2 regions of the Thermoanaerobacterium calidifontis genome follow, and region 2 is predicted to be linked to the other one. Evidence: a T-box and tRNA genes for the amino acid it is inferred to sense, from the RefSeq annotation. Region 2 holds a T-box; the other holds one or more tRNA genes.

Region 1 (8,602 bases), 1.3 Mb from region 2:
TTTGCCTAAAAAGCTCAATAGAGCAATAAACATTAAAACTATGGTTGCAAACAAAAAACCTCTATACCGCTTCATCCGAATTTCTCCTCCACTTTTATTAACAAAACCACAATATAAAATATTCAAATATGTTTGCAACTATGTCACCATAAAATTCAAAATACATATTATGAATAGGGAAAGGAGGAGTATAATTATGGTTACATTGGAATTTACGTATGTCGTAAAGTCCGGAGATACTTTATTCTCAATTGCAAAAAAATTTAATACTTCTGTAGAAGCCATTATTTCAAGAAACAACATCGTCAATCCATCGCTTATATATCCTGGCCAAACATTGATAATACCAGTTACTGGAGTCTATTACACAGTCATGCCTGGCGATACAATTTACCTAATAGGCCAAAAATTCGGCGTCCCTTATGAATCTATTATTTACGTAAATAACATACTTTACCCATACACAATTTATCCAGGACAAATGCTTTTTATACCAGGCGGAAATACCCCAATGAAATCAGCACCTGAAGCATCTTATGCATATAACACATTTGGCGAAACCTACAACATACCAACAACACCAATGTACAATATGCCATGTCCGACAAATTACATCGTTCAGCCTGGCGACACATTGTGGAGCATAGCAAACAAATTTGGTGTTCCTCTTGATGAAATATTAAGAGCTAACTACTTTATGGATCCCAATATGATTTATCCAGGTCAGACTGTCGTCATACCATGCCCGCCAAAAACAGCTCCCAATATGCCATATAATCCACCATTTGAACATCATAAAGAAGGCAGAATGGTATACGTGGTAAAGCCTGGCGACACTCTTTACAGTATTGCCGCAAGATTCAATACTACAGTCGATGCAATATTAAGGGCAAATCCTGACATTCAAAACCCTTCCCTCATATACCCTGGACAGAGAATAATAATACCTTCCTTGAAAGAATCTGAAATCAGCAACGACACTAAAGCGCAAAGCGATGACGCTGAAAACAAAGAAAGTGAAAAGAAAGACGATAAAAAAGAAGATGACAATCAAGAATAGATAAAGCCATCCATTAATGGATGGCTTTATTTTAAAGGCTATCTATATACTTTTCAGCTACGTATGCAGCAATGGCACCATCTGCTGTTGCTGTCACTACCTGCCTTAATGTCTTTTTCCTGACATCTCCTGCAGCGAAAACGCCAGGAATATTTGTCCTCATGTCTTCATCGGTTATTATGTAACCATACTCATCTGTATCAACTATACCTTTTACTAATTCTGAATTTGGGCTTAATCCTATAGCTATAAATACACCATCAACTTTTAATGATGTTTCCTCATTAGTCTTCACATTTTTTAAGACTAATCCTTCAACACCGTATTCTCCTTGTATATCTTTTACAACAGTGTCCCAGATAAACTCTATCTTAGGATTTGCAAAAGCTCTATCTTGAAGGGTCTTAGAAGCCCTTAATTTATCTCTCCTATGAATCACATAAACTTTCTTAGCGAACTTCGTAAGGTAGTTTGAGTCCTCCATTGCAGTATCACCACCACCTACAACAGCAACTACTTGATCCTTATAAAATGCCCCATCGCACGTAGCACAATATGAAACACCCGAGCCTCTGAATTTTCTCTCTTTATCAAACCCTAACTCTTTAGGTGTAGCACCTGTAGCTATTATAATCGCTTTTGCCTCATAAGTCTTCTTGTTGGTAGTGACTTTTTTTACGCTGCCTGTGATGTCTAAGCCGACGACTTCTTCATTGTAAATCTGCAGTCCATACCTTTTTGCTTGTGACTCCATTTTGTTTATAAGATCAGGACCGCTAATACCGTCAAATCCAGGATAATTCTCTATTTCGTATGTGGTCACTATCTGTCCTCCCACATACATTTGCTCTATCATTACAGTATCTAATTTTGATCTGCAAGCATAGAGGCCTGCTGCAAGTCCTGCTGGGCCGCCACCCAGTATAATGAGATCGTACATACAATAATCACTCCTTTAAACAATACAATAATGGAAGTAGTAAGATACTACTTCCATTATTGTACCACATTTTTTTCTTTTTACATAACACCTGCTGGTTGTCTAAATTTGTTTTTCGCTTCTTGTATATCTTGCATCTGCGCTGGTTTTACCGAATACCAGCCTCTCTGACTTATGGCGTTCCAAACTTGCTTTTGTTCTTCAAAGGTAGAATTCAAAGCGTTAATAAAATCCCTTTTGAGGTTTTCATTAGCTGCTTCTGTTGCAGCATGTGAAAGCATCTCTATGGCAAGCTTGTAATCTCCTAAGACGCCCATCATTATATCTTTATCTGTCATGCCTGTGCTACCTATCATATGTATCCCTCCTTATCCTAAATTTTTCGCTATGGAATTAAAACTGTTTTGGCACCTGTCGGCCAAATTTTGACACAGAGCTTTTAACTGTTGATCCTTAAGCCTTGAAGCACTGTCATTTAAACATTTAACCATGTGTTCTTGAAGTGAAAGCACATCATCAATGTACATCAATTCTTTGCTGGAAATTTGTTGCAACTTAATTCCTCCTTTCATAATCGTTCAAATTTAATATGTGCACATGAAAAAAAAATATACGGCATTGCCGTATATTTACTTTATATATCCTTTTTTCTTCAATTTTTCAATGTGCTCTTTAAGCTTTTCATCTATGCTTATGTTGTATTGGTCTTCTAAGACAAACATCATCGATACAGCTACTTGTGCCACATCCAAAAGCTCTTCAGATATTTTCTCAGCCACATCCTTATTCGACATTTTTACGCTTTCACCATTAAGACCCCTGAATTTGCCTATAGCTTGTGCCAGCTCTCCTGCTTCCTCCATAAGCTTCAAAGCCGTCGACTCCAAAGAAGGTTTTAGATTATTCAACTTGGGCAAACTAATTGCTTTATACTCAGTCTCCATTTAATCACCTCACGACTGTTTTCTTCGCGCCAGAAATTCTACCACTTCAGGTGTCGCTTCTTTTATCAAATCAAGCATCTTAAATGAAATGTTTCTTATATCCCATTGAGCCTCCGGCGTACATCTTAAATTAGCATAGTGATCAAAAGCCCACAAATCAGTATCCATCAGAACAATCCGCCTATGAGCATTTGTAACTACATACGAGCTTGTCTCTGGCAATTTTTCACGTAGCTCCACATATAGTTTTTCAGCTTCATCAATGGCATTTTTTAATACATCTGTACATCCAGCTTTTTCAATATTTGGTGGTATTGTATACCCGTTCTCTATAGTCGGCCTATGAGCATTAAAATTAATCATTCTATGCCTTAATAGTTGATGCCATGCAGCTTCACTTAATCTCACCTGAAATTTGTACCTTACAGACCTAAAAGGCTCTATAAGATGATCAAACTGATCCATCTTAGAAGAAGCTGATTTAAGAATGTTCGCCTTTTCATCCCTTCCTAACTTCATAACCATTTTTTTAATGCTTTCAACTGATTTCCCTGTGTAAGAAAAAATGATATGCATAGTCAGTATATCGAGGAAAGTCATATCACCGCTTTTACCTGTGTAATCAATCAAAGTAACATCCGAATCCGTAAGTACATCTTCTAATTCATATTTTTTAACTAAATCTTCCATTTCTTTATTTACAGTCAATTGATATTTGGACGGGCTCAAATGTCTCATCATGCTTGGTGCAATTTTTTCTGCCTCGTCAATTATATTTCTTGCCAATATTTCTGCTTCTTTTGTGCCATGGGACTGCAATTTTCTGACTATATCTTGCAAATCAAGGGCATTTAACGCCACAGCAAAGCTGGTCTTTGCAGATAGCAGCAAAGCATATCTGGCATCCTCAAAAGCTATCTTACTTATCCTTCCGATATACGCTTTATCGCTTTCATGTTTATTCTTTTCAATAGTTGACTTCAAATAATCGGTAAGTTTGCTTACAAGCGTCTCATAAGCATCAAAAGACACGTTCCATACTTTTATAAATTTCTCTTTTAACTCTGGATAGTTTTCAAGCTCCGGAGGCATTACAAATCTGTCCCTATTCGGTCTTTGATATCTCTGGCTCCACTCTATGTAAGACGGTCTTTTATTCATCAATTCTATATCGCCAGACAAAAATCTGGAGGTATCCTCTATACACAAGTGCATCAAATTCTGCTCTGCTATAGACGAATGTCCAAACCTTTCCACCCATTTTTCATGAAAAGCTTTTGCCTTCTGCATTGCCTCATCAAGTGGAATATCTGGTGTCGTTAAAAAATCGCTTATATCAAGATCTCCTGATGTCAACGATTCTAATATGTTTAACCTCCAACTGGTGTCTTTTCTGCTTACTTTTGAATTAATAGGAGGTATTATAAATTCTGGAAGCGAATGTATAAAATAAACAGGTCCGTATAAATTCGTCACAAATTTCTTTAATAAGTTTTCTTCAGCCTCAGTCAACTTTCTCATTAACATTTTAAAACTCCTCTCGAACTTAATCATATATAAATTATATCGTAAAATAGTGAAATTTGTAACACCAAAAATAAAATAAAGGAGCCTCAAAGCTCCTCTCATCTCATATTTTCTAAAATAAAAATGGTGACCCATCCGCGATTCGAACGCGGGACACCCTGCTTAAAAGGCAGGTGCTCTGCCGACTGAGCTAATGGGTCACAATGGTGGAGGGAGATGGATTCGAACCATCGAAGGCAATGCCAACAGATTTACAGTCTGCCCCCTTTAGCCACTTGGGTATCCCTCCAACAATATCTGCTAACTTCAGCAGCGACTTTTTTATTTTATAATAAATATAACATATTGTCAAGTATAGATAGGAAATTATCTCTTTAACAATGGCAAAAAGCCGCCTTTATTCATAAGCATAAGCGGCTTTCAAACCAGTTAGAAACAATTTTTGTATATGGATACTACCTCATCTAATGATAGCTTGTATGGATCGACATTAAACAATCCACCCATTGTATCCATAGCATTCTTCGCTAATTTTGTCGCTTCATCTTCAGTTACTCCAAAGCTTGACAAGCTTAGATCTTCCATTCCTATATTTTTAATCAATTTTTTAAGCCCATTTATAAAGCACATGGCTTTTTCTTCTGCAGTATTTCCAACTATCTCCTCACCCATTGCTTTTGCTATATCTACAAATCTTTCAGGAACTTTTGAAGCCATGAAGCTAAAATAAGACACCGAAAGCATTATAAGTCCAGCACCATGCGGTATCTCTGGATGATATGCACTTAAAGCGTGTTCTAAGGAATGGTGAGAAATGCACGATGACAGTGATTCTACTATGCCTGCAGCGGTACTTGCCCACGCCAACGCAGTACGAGCTTCCATATTATTGCCATCTGCCACAGCTTTTGGAAGGTTCTCTGTAATAAGGCTTATGGATTGAAGCGCTAAAACATCACTTCCTGGCTGATTAACAGTCGCCAAATATCCTTCTACTGAGTGGAAAAATGCATCCATGCCTTGATAAGCAGTAAATTTCGGTGGAATTGACACCATTAATTCAGGATCAACGATTGAAAGTGTAGGATATGTATACTTACATCCAAACCCAATCTTCTCATTTGTCTCTGTCTTTGTCACAACAGCCCACGGATCAGACTCTGTGCCAGTACCCGCCGTCGTAGGGATAGCAACGATAGGCAATGCACCATTTTTAACTTCCATGCCTTTTCCGCTGCCTCCAGAGACGTAATCCCAATAATCACCTGGATTCTTGGCCATGACAGCTATTGCTTTTGATGAATCTATTGTACTACCGCCTCCTAATCCTATGACAAAATCACATCCATTGTCTTTTGCCACTTCTGCTCCTTCCACAACATGCTCCGCAATTGGATTAGGCAATATCTTATCATAGACGACGTAATCAACCCCATTTTGTTTTAAGTAATTAATAACTCTATCCAAATAACCATGCCTTCTCATAGAATTGCCGCTGCCTATAACCAGCAAAGCTTTCTTACCTGGCAATTTAACAGTAGCTAGCTTCTCCAGTGTGCCTGGTCCAAAAATAATTTCTGTCGGCATAAAATAAGTAAAATTAGTGTTCATATTATATAGACCCCCTCTGACTTTTAATTCATTTATAATTATCCTAACTTCTATTATGATACTCTAAATTTTAAAAGTCAAGAAATTAGACATTTTTTATTAGCCAATAATAATTATCTATTTTATATCAATATCCATTCATTAGACTTTAATTTTGATGGTTACCCAATCTATATTTCCATTTATCAAAATAGATACTTGATAAAAATCAATTTTCATGATATATTATATTAGTGTGGTGCTGGCATAGCTCAGTCGGTAGAGCAGTTGATTCGTAATCAACAGGTCAAGGGTTCAAGTCCCTTTGCCAGCTCTGGGTTTTGGAGGATTTAAGGGTATCGAGATTTTATCGATGCCCTTTTTTGTATACAAAATATATGCGAAACTAAGAAATCATTAGCAACAAGCTTCATAAATGAATTTGTAACTCAAAGAAAGAAATAAGAAAATGCGAATAAAAATAATCTGTATTTGATATAAAAAAACTAAAAAATCTTTACAAAAGATGAAATTCTTTATAGGTTAATGATATTAATAAAAAAAAGAGTTTCAACACAAATGCTAAAACTCTTTTTTTCATTAATGCCTCGAAGTGGAATCGAACCACTGACACAGGGATTTTCAGTCCCTTGCTCTACCGACTGAGCTATCGAGGCGTATTAAAATTATGTATAATAATGGCGACCCAAAAGGGGCTCGAACCCTCGACCTCCAGCGTGACAGGCTGGCGCTCTAACCAACTGAGCTATTGGGCCGCAATATCTATTAACTTATGGTGGGCCTTCAGGGACTCGAACCCCGGACCAATCGGTTATGAGCCGACCGCTCTACCAACTGAGCTAAAGGCCCTCAATTTATGGTGACCCCGACGGGATTCGAACCCATGTTACCGCCGTGAAAGGGCGATGTCTTAACCACTTGACCACGGGGCCACGTATTGGCTCCTCAGGTAGGGCTCGAACCTACAACCTACCGGTTAACAGCCGGTTGCTCCACCATTGAGCTACTGAGGAATATATTATCCGGCAGCGACCTACTCTCCCGAGTAATCAGTACCATCGGCGCTGGAGGGCTTCACTTCCGTGTTCGGTATGGGAACGGGTTTTTAACCTCCGCTATTGCCACCGGAAATCTTTCGTTCATTTTCTTTGCATATTCTTCTGAAAAAATCTTATCAACGCTCACAAATTTCGCTTTCTATATATCATCGATTCATTTCGCTACTTTGGCTAACGCCGTCTATACGTTGTGACGGCTTTCGCTTTCGCTCATACGCCAAACTACGCTACATTCATCGTGATATATCACGAAAGCTTCATTAATCGTTCGCTTTTGATAGATTTTTTCTCTATTTATGCTTTCTTAAATGAACTTTGAATACTGCACAATGCTAAAGGTCAAGTCCTCGACTTATTAGTACCGGTCAGCTGAAAGTATTTCTACTCTTACACCTCCGGCCTATCTACCTCGTCTTCTTCAAGGTGTCTTACTCCTTTCGGATGGGAAATCTTATCTTGAGGTGGGTTTCACGCTTAGATGCTTTCAGCGTTTATCCCTTCCAAACTTGGCTACCCAGCTGTGCAAAAGGCTTTGCAACTGGTACACCATCGGTTTGTCCACCCCGGTCCTCTCGTACTAAGGGCAGATCCTCTCAAATTTCCTGCGCCCGCGACGGATAGGGACCGAACTGTCTCACGACGTTCTGAACCCAGCTCGCGTACCGCTTTAATGGGCGAACAGCCCAACCCTTGGGACCTACTTCAGCCCCAGGATGCGATGAGCCGACATCGAGGTGCCAAACCTCCCCGTCGATGTGGACTCTTGGGGGAGATCAGCCTGTTATCCCCAGGGTAGCTTTTATCCGTTGAGCGACGGCAATCCCATTCTCTACCGCCGGATCACTAAGCCCGACTTTCGTCCCTGCTCGAATTGTCTTTCTCGCAGTTAGGCTACCTTCTGCCTTTGCACTCTTTCGCGCGATTTCCTTCCGCGCTGAGGTAACCTTTGGACGCCTCCGTTACTTTTTAGGAGGCGACCGCCCCAGTCAAACTGCCCGCCTGTCAGTGTCCATATGCCGGTTTACGGCTCCTATGTTAGAATTTCGGTAATATCAGGGTGGTATCCCAACGTCGGCTCCATATAGGCTGGCGCCCATATTTCTTAGCCTCCCACCTATCCTGTACAGATATTACTAAAATTCAGTGACAAGCTGCAGTAAAGCTCCATGGGGTCTTTCTGTCCTGTCGCGGGTAACTCGCATCTTCACGAGTACTACAATTTCACCGGGTCCCCCTTCAAGACAGCGCCCAAGTCGTTACGCCTTTCGTGCAGGTCGGAACTTACCCGACAAGGAATTTCGCTACCTTAGGACCGTTATAGTTACGGCCGCCGTTTACTGGGGCTTAAGTTCAGAGCTTTGGATTTTCTCCTGACCCTTCCCCTTAACCTTCCAGCACCGGGCAGGCGTCAGCTCCTATACTTCGTCTTTCGACTTAGCAGAAACCTGTGTTTTTGGTAAAC
Region 2 (8,602 bases):
GCTACCTTTAAAATTGGCGCTTTCTATCAATATGTTTACTGTGTCATCCGTTATTTCAGTATTTTGACCACCCATAACGCCAGCTAAGCCTATAGCCTTTTCCTCATCTGCGATTACAAGCATATCGCTATCCAGAATCCTCTCTTTGTCATCGAGAGTTGTAAGCTTTTCGCCTTCTTTTGCCCTTCTTACAATTATATGCCCGTTTTTGACTTTGTCTAAGTCAAAGGCATGTAGCGGCTGTCCCAATTCCATCATAACGTAATTTGTCACGTCAACTATGTTGTTTATGGGTCTTATACCAGCTTTCAACAGCCTCATTTGCATCCACATAGGCGATGGGCCTATTTTTGCATTCCTTATGACTCTGGCAACGTACCTAAAGCACAAATCATCTGCTTCGATTGTTACAGTAGCTGGATTTTTGTCGTCAACTTCTCTTATTTTAACTTCAGGCATCCTGTAGCTTTTTCTGTACGTAGCTGCAGCCTCCCTCGCAATTCCAACTACTGAAAGGCAGTCAGGCCTATTTGGCGTTATTTCAAATTCTATCACATCGTCCAGTTCAAGAGCATCTCTTACATCGTCTCCTAAAGGAAGCTCAGGAAGAATAAATATGCCGTTTCTCTGGTACTCCGGAAGCAAGCTTTCGTCTAATCCCAATTCTTTGGCAGAGCACATCATTCCATTTGATTCAACACCTCTTAGTTTACCTCTTTTTATCTTTACGCCGCCAGGCAGTGTTGAACCATGCAGTGCGACGGGAATATAATCACCAACCTTGATATTTTGAGCGCCTGTCACTATCTGCAATTTTTCTTCCCCTACATCTACGATTCCTATTTGAAGCTTTAAAGCATCAGGATGTTTTTCTAAAGATACAATCTTTCCTATCACTACATTTTTTATCTCTTGCCCGTAACTTTTTATAGTCTCCACCTTTGAACCTGACATCGTAAGATCGTCAGCCAATTTTTTTGCATCAACAGACAAATCTACGTAGTCTTTTAACCATGAATACGATATTAGCATGTCTTAACCTCCTTAAAACTGTTTAATAAAGCGTAGGTCATTTTCGTAAAGAAGACGCAAATCGTCTATCCCATATTTAAGCATAGTTATTCTGTCAAGTCCCATGCCAAATGCAAAGCCTGAATACTTTTCAGGATCGATTCCAGACATCCTAAGCACATTGGGGTGAACCATGCCAGATCCTAATATCTCGATCCACCCGGAATATCCACAAACTCTACAGCCCTTTCCGCCACATGCAAAGCACGATACGTCCATTTCTGCACTTGGCTCAGTAAAAGGAAAATAGTGAGGCCTGAATTTTGTCTTTGTGTCTGAACCAAAAAGCCTTTTGGCAAATAGATTTAAAACGCCTTTCAAATCTCCCATCGTTATTCCTTCATCAACTGCCAATCCTTCTATCTGATTGAACACAGGAGAATGTGTAGCATCTATTTCATCTGACCTATAAACTCTACCTGGCGATATGACTTTTATAGGTGGTTTGCTTTTTTCCATCGTCCTCACCTGAACAGGCGATGTCTGTGTCCTAAGCAAGATGTTTTTAGTAATATAAAAAGTATCCTGCAAATCCCTTGCTGGATGATCAGGCGGAGTATTTAGCGCTTCAAAATTGTAGTAATCAAGCTCGATTTCAGGTCCTTCGGCGATGGAAAACCCAAGCCCTAAGAATATATCCTTTATTTCATCTAAAACTTTTGTCATAGGATGTTTATGGCCTATCTCATGGACTTTCCCGGGCAATGTTATGTCGATATATTCGCTTTTTATTTTTTTCTCTTTTTCCTGTTTCAACACTTCTTCTCTTTTTTGAGTAAGCTCTTTCTCGATCTCTTCTCTTACCTCATTTGAGATTTTGCCAACAATAGGCCTTTCTTCAGGCGATAGACTTCCCATACCTCTTAATATCTTCGTGAGTTCGCCTTTCTTCCCTAAATACTTAACCCTTATCTCCTCAAGTGTCTTTAAACTTTCCGCAGATGACAGCTCTTTTTTGGCTTCTTCAAGTAGATTTCTCAATGTCTCTTCCAAAGAAATACTCTCCTTTCTTTCCTAAATATAATAAAAAAACTCCATCTTAAAAAGGACGGAGATATGACCGTGGTACCACCTAATTTGGCTAAAAGCCCACTCATTTTGATGTAACGGATATAAACCGGTTATGCCTACTATCAGTTCAGCACACTGCTTAAGAGGGAACTTCCATTACGCAGTACCAACAATGCTCTCAGTCTACGGCATCGCCTCCCTGTCGCACTTAAACGTAATGTACTTTACTCTTTCATCGCATTTTTCTTTATTTTTTTGAATATTATATCATCTTTGCGCTATTTTATCAATCTCTGTCTCTCTGATTCATAAAGGCAAATAGATGCTGCCACAGATACATTTAAAGACTCCGCCATGCCATCCATAGGTATTTTAAACGAATCGTCTACAAATTCATCTAAATCACTATTTACGCCTCTTGACTCATTTCCGAAAATAAGCGCTGCATTTTTTGAAATGTCAAAATCGTAGATGTACTTTTCTGCTTTAAGACTTGTAGACAAAATTCTTATGCCATGTTTCTTAAGTACATGAAAAAGCCTTGAAGGCTCTACATCATTTACGACAGGCAAGTGAAATATGGAGCCCATAGTAGAGCGCAATACTTTAGGATTGTATATGTCTACCGTATTGTTTATGGCAAAAATGCCATCTACGTTAAACGCATCTGCAGACCTTATTATTGTGCCTACATTCCCTGGATCTTGCACTTCGTCAAGTATCACGTAGAAGCCGCCTTCTTTAATGATGTCATTCACTTCCCACTTAGGCATCTTGATAACCGCCATAATCATCTGTGGAGCGACAGTGTCAGAAATCTTCTTAAATACCTTTTCATCCACAAAGACGATCTTTTCCTTTTCAATCTGAAAGTCTATATTAAAATCTTCCGAAACCAGCAGGTGTACAATTTCAAAGCCGCTTTTTAATGCTTCAAAAACGCTGTTTTTGCCTTCTACGAAAAACAGCCTTTTCTCATATCTGTATTTCTTATCCGCTAACTTTTTTACATCCTTTATGAACTCATTTTTTTCGCTTGTTATAACCATTTAACATTCACTATCCTGTATATAGGTTAAAACCCGGCATGTACCGGGTATAAGATTATGCATTCAGTTGTTGTTTTGCTATGTTAACCAACTCTGCAAAAGCCTTGTTGTCGTGTATAGCCATTTCTGACAACATCTTTCTGTTTATCTCTATATTAGCCTTCTTAAGTCCATTTATAAACCTGCTATAAGAAATACCATTTGCTCTTGCTGCAGCGTTAATTCTGGCAATCCACAACTTCCTAAAATCTCTCTTTCTTAATTTCCTTCCAATGTATGCATAATTAAGTGACTTCATTACAGCTTGGTTAGCTACTCTGAAAAGTTTGCTTTTTGCACCGTAGTAACCTTTAGCAAGTTTTAATATTTTTTTATGTCTTTTTCTCGTAACTTTTCCTGATTTTACCCTCGACATTTTTATACCTCCTAATTATTTACGCATAAGGAATCAAGCGTTTTATGTTCTTTGCATCGACACCGCTTAAATATGCTATCTTTCTCAAGTTTCTCTTAGTCTTTCTCGTCTTTTTCGTAAGTATATGCCTCTTAAAAGCTTTTGATCTCTTTACTTTACCGTTTTTTGTAAGAGCGAATCTTTTTGCAGCTCCGCTGTGTGTTTTCATTTTTGGCATTTTCGTATCCTCCTCAATTAAACGTTTTTAGGTGCTAATATCATCATCAAATTTCTGCCCTCCATGTTTGGGGCCTTCTCAACATTACCATATTCTTCTAAGCTCTTTGCAAATCTATTTAACAGTTCTTCGGCAAGATTTGTGTGTGAAGCTTCCCTGCCTCTGAATCTTATCGTCACTTTTACTTTATCTCCATCTTTTAAGAACTTCATGGCGCTTTTGACTTTTACGCCAAAGTCGTGTTCTTCAATCGCTGGAGTCATCCTTATTTCCTTTATGTTGATGACTTTCTGCTTCTTTTTAGATTCTTTCTCTTTCTTGCTTTGTTCATACCTGTATTTCCCGAAGTCCATTAATTTGCATACTGGTGGATTTGCCTGTGGTGCAATCTTAACCAGATCGATGTGCCTTTCTAAAGCAATTTTGTATGCCTCTTTTGCTGACATTATACCTAATTGATTACCATCTTGATCAATGAGGCGCACTTCCTTATCTCTAATTTCCTCATTAACCTGCAGCTCCTTGTTAATAAATACGCACCTCCTAAAATATTACAAAAAATAAAGCGGGTATAAACCCGCTTCTTTTTGGCTAAAACAACATTTTACTTTAAACCTGACACCTGCGGTGAAAGGTGAGAAGCGGGTGCTTCTACTTTAAATACATGTTAAATTATAGCACAACTTATCATCTCAGTCAATACCCTTCTCACCACAAGATCAATACTTTTCAACTCTTTTCATATACATATTAAAGTTTTCCACCATGTCCTGCAAGGAATCTCCGCCAAATTTTTTAGTCATTTCATCGGCTATAGTCCACGCACATACAGCTTCAAGCACAACTGCAGCAGCTTCAACAGCAGTCACATCTGACCGCTCATATGTGGCTTTCACTTCTTCCTTCGAATCTATATCAACAGATGAAAGGGGTTTTCTCAAAGTTGGTATAGGTTTCATATAAGCTCTCAAAACTATTGGCATCCCATTTGAAATACCGCCTTCAATTCCACCTGCGTTGTTGGTCTTTCTGTAAAAATGCCCATCGTAAAATATTTCGTCGTGAACTGAAGAACCCTTTTGCCTCGCCGCCATAAATCCCATGCCGATTTCCACCCCTTTTATGGCTTGGACGCTCATGACGCTATAGGATAAAAGGGCGTCCAGCTTGCGATCCCATTGAACATGGCTGCCTAAGCCTATTGGTACCCCGTCTATTGTGATTTCGATCACACCGCCTAAAGTGTCCCCTTCATTTTTTGCTTCATCTATAAGGGCAGGCCACTTTTCTCTATCTCTTTCTCCACCTATCTCCAATATATCGCTTTTTACAACTATGCCAAAGTTTTTAAGAAGCAACTTTGCTACAGCGCCAACAGATACTCTCGCTGCTGTTTCCCTGGCACTAGCTCTTTCTAAAACATCTCTCATGTCTTTTAAATCATATTTGATGGCACCAGACAGATCTGCATGGCCTGGCCTTGGTCGGGTCACTCTCGGCACATCTTTTCCCTTCCAATTTTCATAATCAAGGTTTCTAATGAGAATAGAAAGTGGTGCACCAATTGTCAAATTGTTTCTGACTCCACCTAAAATGTGAACAGCATCGCTTTCAATAGACATCCTGCCGCCTCTGCCGTAGCCAGATTGCCTTCTTTTAAGTTCATTATTTATGAAATCCACATCTATAAACAAATTTGATGGCAAACCTTCGATGATGGCAACAAGCGCTTCTCCGTGTGTCTCTCCAGATGTTAAATACCTCAAATCATGCTCCCCCTTTGCTTAATACAGTTTTTTCAGTTTTATATAGCGCAACAGCAAAAAGCAATATGCTGGACAAGACTCTCAATACCGTCGTTATATACATGAATGCTTCATATCCCACAATTTCATAAAACCACGTTCCAACAATAGGCGATAGAAAAGCGGCAAATTGTGTCACGATGGTATAGATGGCAATATAATTCATCTTTTCCTTGTGGTCAGGCAAAAGCTCCAAAAGCCAGTTTAAAGAAAGCATGGTGTATCCTGCTGTAGCCATACCGCCAAAAAAGTCTATGGCAGCACCTACGTAGAGGCTGGTAACTTTAGCCCATAATGCTGGAATCGTGGATATAAGTAAGGTACTTATGCTTAATGCAATGCCATTTCCTTTTCTATCCGCGAGATTTGCCCACCACTTATACGTTAAAATAGAACCTACTGAGCCTACAATCGTTGAAATGCTCATCCACATGTTGTTAGCGTGGAGATTGTCGACTTTGTATATGGTAAATATAGGCCATGCCATCATCCACGTAAAAGTAAATATAAAAGATGCAAGGCTAAAATAGATAAACTTTCTCGATTGCATCATAGTTTTTAGCGAATCTAAAATAGACGCTGAAGCTTCTTTTTTGTGGGATACGTAGTGAAACTTTGAGTAATAATAGGCGTCAAGTATCCCAAACAAAAATGCTATAAAAAACATTATCTGGTAACCGTATGGAAACTTGATCCTATCCAAAAGTATGCCTGTTATTAATACCGCCGCTGTGCCTAATACGCCTGTCCAGATGTTTCTATCCGCAAAGACTTTGCCGCGAAACTCCTCAGGTATCAAATCGCTCATAAATGACTGCCAACACATTCCTGCGACAATAGCCGGCAAATTCAATAGTCCTACAAATAAAACCACCGCTTCAGGTCTAAACTTGCTCATAAACGGAACTAAAGCAACTAAAAGGTAAAAGCTCCTTGTAATGTACTCTAAAACGTAGGCAAACTTAAAGACATTTTTAGCCTTATTTATAAAGATTGTAGCAGGCAGTATCCCAATCAAAGCCATAAGGGCTGGAAGAGAATTAATAAGAGATACTTCGTAGTTGTTGGCACCCAATTTTATAGCGAATATGCCTACAAATGGCATAATCATATTGTACCCTATTGAAAATGTTATGCCATTTAGCAGATTCATCTTTATGTTGTAGTTGAGATATTTGTAGACCTCCCTATTTTTAGCCGTAATTATTCCCCCCGATAAAACACTACATATTTAGATTATCATTTTTTATTTTGCCAATCAAGGCAGTAGAATGTCCACCAATTCAAAGTTGGTGGACATTTCTTTTAGAGGGATTTTTGCTTAATCTCTTCCAAAATGGATGATAAAAATTCTTGCAATGATTTAGATCCAAGATCTCCTTCTTTTCTTGATCTTACAGAAACATTTCCTGCTTCTACTTCCTTATCGCCTAATATAAGCATATAAGGTATCTTTTGCATTTGCGCTTCTCTTATCTTGTAGCCTATTTTCTCATTTCTATCATCAAGCTCGACCCTTATATCATTTTCCAATAGCCTTTCATAAATATTCTGTGCATAACCCAAGTGCTTATCAGAAATCGGAAGTATTTTTACCTGCACAGGAGCAAGCCATGTAGGGAATGCACCAGCAAAGTTTTCTGTGAGAATCGCTATAAACCTTTCTATGCTGCCAAATACCACCCTGTGCAACATGACAGGTCTATGCTTTTCACCATCATCACCGACGTATTCGCAGTTAAACCTTTCAGGCATCTGAAAATCCAACTGTATCGTGCCACACTGCCATGTACGCCCTATGCTGTCCTTTAGATGAAAGTCAATCTTAGGGCCGTAAAAAGCTCCATCGCCTTCATTCACCTTATAATCGAGCCCTATATGCTCCATAGCCTTTATCAAGGCGTTTGTTGCCAATTCCCAGTCTTCGTCAGAACCTATCGAATTCTCTGGCCTCGTAGAAAGTTCCACAAAGTACTCAAATCCAAATATCTTGTAGAAGTAGTCGATAAGTTTGATGACTCCCAGGATTTCTGATTCCACCTGATCTGGCGTCATAAACAAATGGGCATCGTCTTGCGTGAAACTCCTAACTCTCATCAGCCCATGGAGAGCACCTGATAATTCATGCCTGTGAACAAGTCCCAGTTCGCAAAGCCTAAGAGGCAGATCTCTGTAGCTATGCATAGTTGAATTGTACACAAGCAAAGCACCCGGACAGTTCATCGGCTTTATGGCATAATCCTCATCATCAATCTTTGTAAAGTACATATTTTCTTTGTAATGATCCCAATGGCCTGATCTGTGCCACAGCTCTTCGTTTAAAATTATTGGCGTCTTAATCTCCTGATAGCCTCTCTTTGCATGTTCTTTTCTCCAAAAATCTTCTAAGATGTTTCTTAAGATCATTCCCTTTGGATGGAAAAACGGAAAACCAGGTCCTTCATTGTGGATGCTGAAAAGATCCAATTCCTTTCCCAATTTCCTGTGGTCTCTTTTTTTAGCTTCCTCAATCATGTTTAAGTATTCGTCTAACATGCTTTTCTTAGGAAAGCTTATGCCATATATTCTCTGCAGCATCTTATTGTGCTCGTCGCCTCTCCAGTAAGCACCTGCCACTGAAAGGAGTTTTATGGATTTAACCATGCCTGTCGATGGCAAATGTGGCCCTGCGCAGAGATCTGTAAATTCGCCTTGTCTGTAAAAAGATATTGTAGCATCCTGCGGCAAATCCTTTATAAGCTCAACTTTGTAAGGTTCACCTTTTTCTTCCATGAATTTTATAGCTTCCTCTCTGGGAAGCACAAACCTCTCAAGCTTTAAATCTTCCTTAATAATCTTATTCATCTCGTCTTCTATCTTAGAAAAATCATCGACTGTAAAAGGTTCATCAACATCAAAATCGTAGTAAAAACCATTGTCAATGGCGGGACCTATTGTAAGCTTCACGTTTTTATAAAGCCTTTTAATGGCCTGTGCCATTATATGTGATGAAGTGTGCCAGTATATCTTTTTTCCATCCTCATCATCAAAAGTC

Evidence for each region. The T-box of region 2 lies ahead of pheS (phenylalanine--tRNA ligase subunit alpha). A T-box ahead of a tRNA ligase gene usually reads a tRNA of that ligase, here a tRNA-Phe.
Region 1: it encodes a tRNA-Phe, which carries the amino acid that the T-box ahead of pheS (phenylalanine--tRNA ligase subunit alpha) is inferred to sense. The anticodon was not compared.

The regions. Positions count from the first base shown of each region.
Region 1 is NZ_AP042436.1:423,093-431,694, reverse strand. Features, by position in the region: gene cwlD (N-acetylmuramoyl-L-alanine amidase CwlD) at 1-75, opposite strand, end outside; gene ACZ42G_RS02340 (LysM peptidoglycan-binding domain-containing protein) at 197-1,060, shown strand; gene trxB (thioredoxin-disulfide reductase) at 1,092-2,000, opposite strand; gene ACZ42G_RS02330 (spore coat protein) at 2,081-2,356, opposite strand; gene ACZ42G_RS02325 (hypothetical protein) at 2,369-2,572, opposite strand; gene ACZ42G_RS02320 (MazG-like family protein) at 2,630-2,944, opposite strand; gene ACZ42G_RS02315 (FAD-dependent thymidylate synthase) at 2,954-4,471, opposite strand; tRNA gene ACZ42G_RS02310 (tRNA-Lys) at 4,596-4,671, opposite strand; tRNA gene ACZ42G_RS02305 (tRNA-Tyr) at 4,676-4,760, opposite strand; gene ACZ42G_RS02300 (iron-containing alcohol dehydrogenase) at 4,901-6,082, opposite strand; tRNA gene ACZ42G_RS02295 (tRNA-Thr) at 6,323-6,395, shown strand; tRNA gene ACZ42G_RS02290 (tRNA-Phe) at 6,666-6,738, opposite strand; tRNA gene ACZ42G_RS02285 (tRNA-Asp) at 6,761-6,837, opposite strand; tRNA gene ACZ42G_RS02280 (tRNA-Ile) at 6,856-6,931, opposite strand; tRNA gene ACZ42G_RS02275 (tRNA-Glu) at 6,940-7,014, opposite strand; tRNA gene ACZ42G_RS02270 (tRNA-Asn) at 7,021-7,095, opposite strand; rRNA gene rrf (5S ribosomal RNA) at 7,103-7,211, opposite strand; rRNA gene ACZ42G_RS02260 (23S ribosomal RNA) at 7,476-8,602, opposite strand, start outside.
Region 2 is NZ_AP042436.1:1,784,848-1,793,449, forward strand. Features, by position in the region: gene pheT (phenylalanine--tRNA ligase subunit beta) at 1-1,032, opposite strand, end outside; gene pheS (phenylalanine--tRNA ligase subunit alpha) at 1,045-2,064, opposite strand; T-box leader at 2,113-2,327, opposite strand; gene ACZ42G_RS09370 (TrmH family RNA methyltransferase) at 2,361-3,131, opposite strand; gene rplT (50S ribosomal protein L20) at 3,187-3,546, opposite strand; gene rpmI (50S ribosomal protein L35) at 3,566-3,763, opposite strand; gene infC (translation initiation factor IF-3) at 3,781-4,293, opposite strand; ribosomal protein L20 leader region at 4,315-4,426, opposite strand; gene ACZ42G_RS09390 (chorismate synthase) at 4,483-5,529, opposite strand; gene ACZ42G_RS09395 (MFS transporter) at 5,531-6,721, opposite strand; gene thrS (threonine--tRNA ligase) at 6,874-8,602, opposite strand, start outside.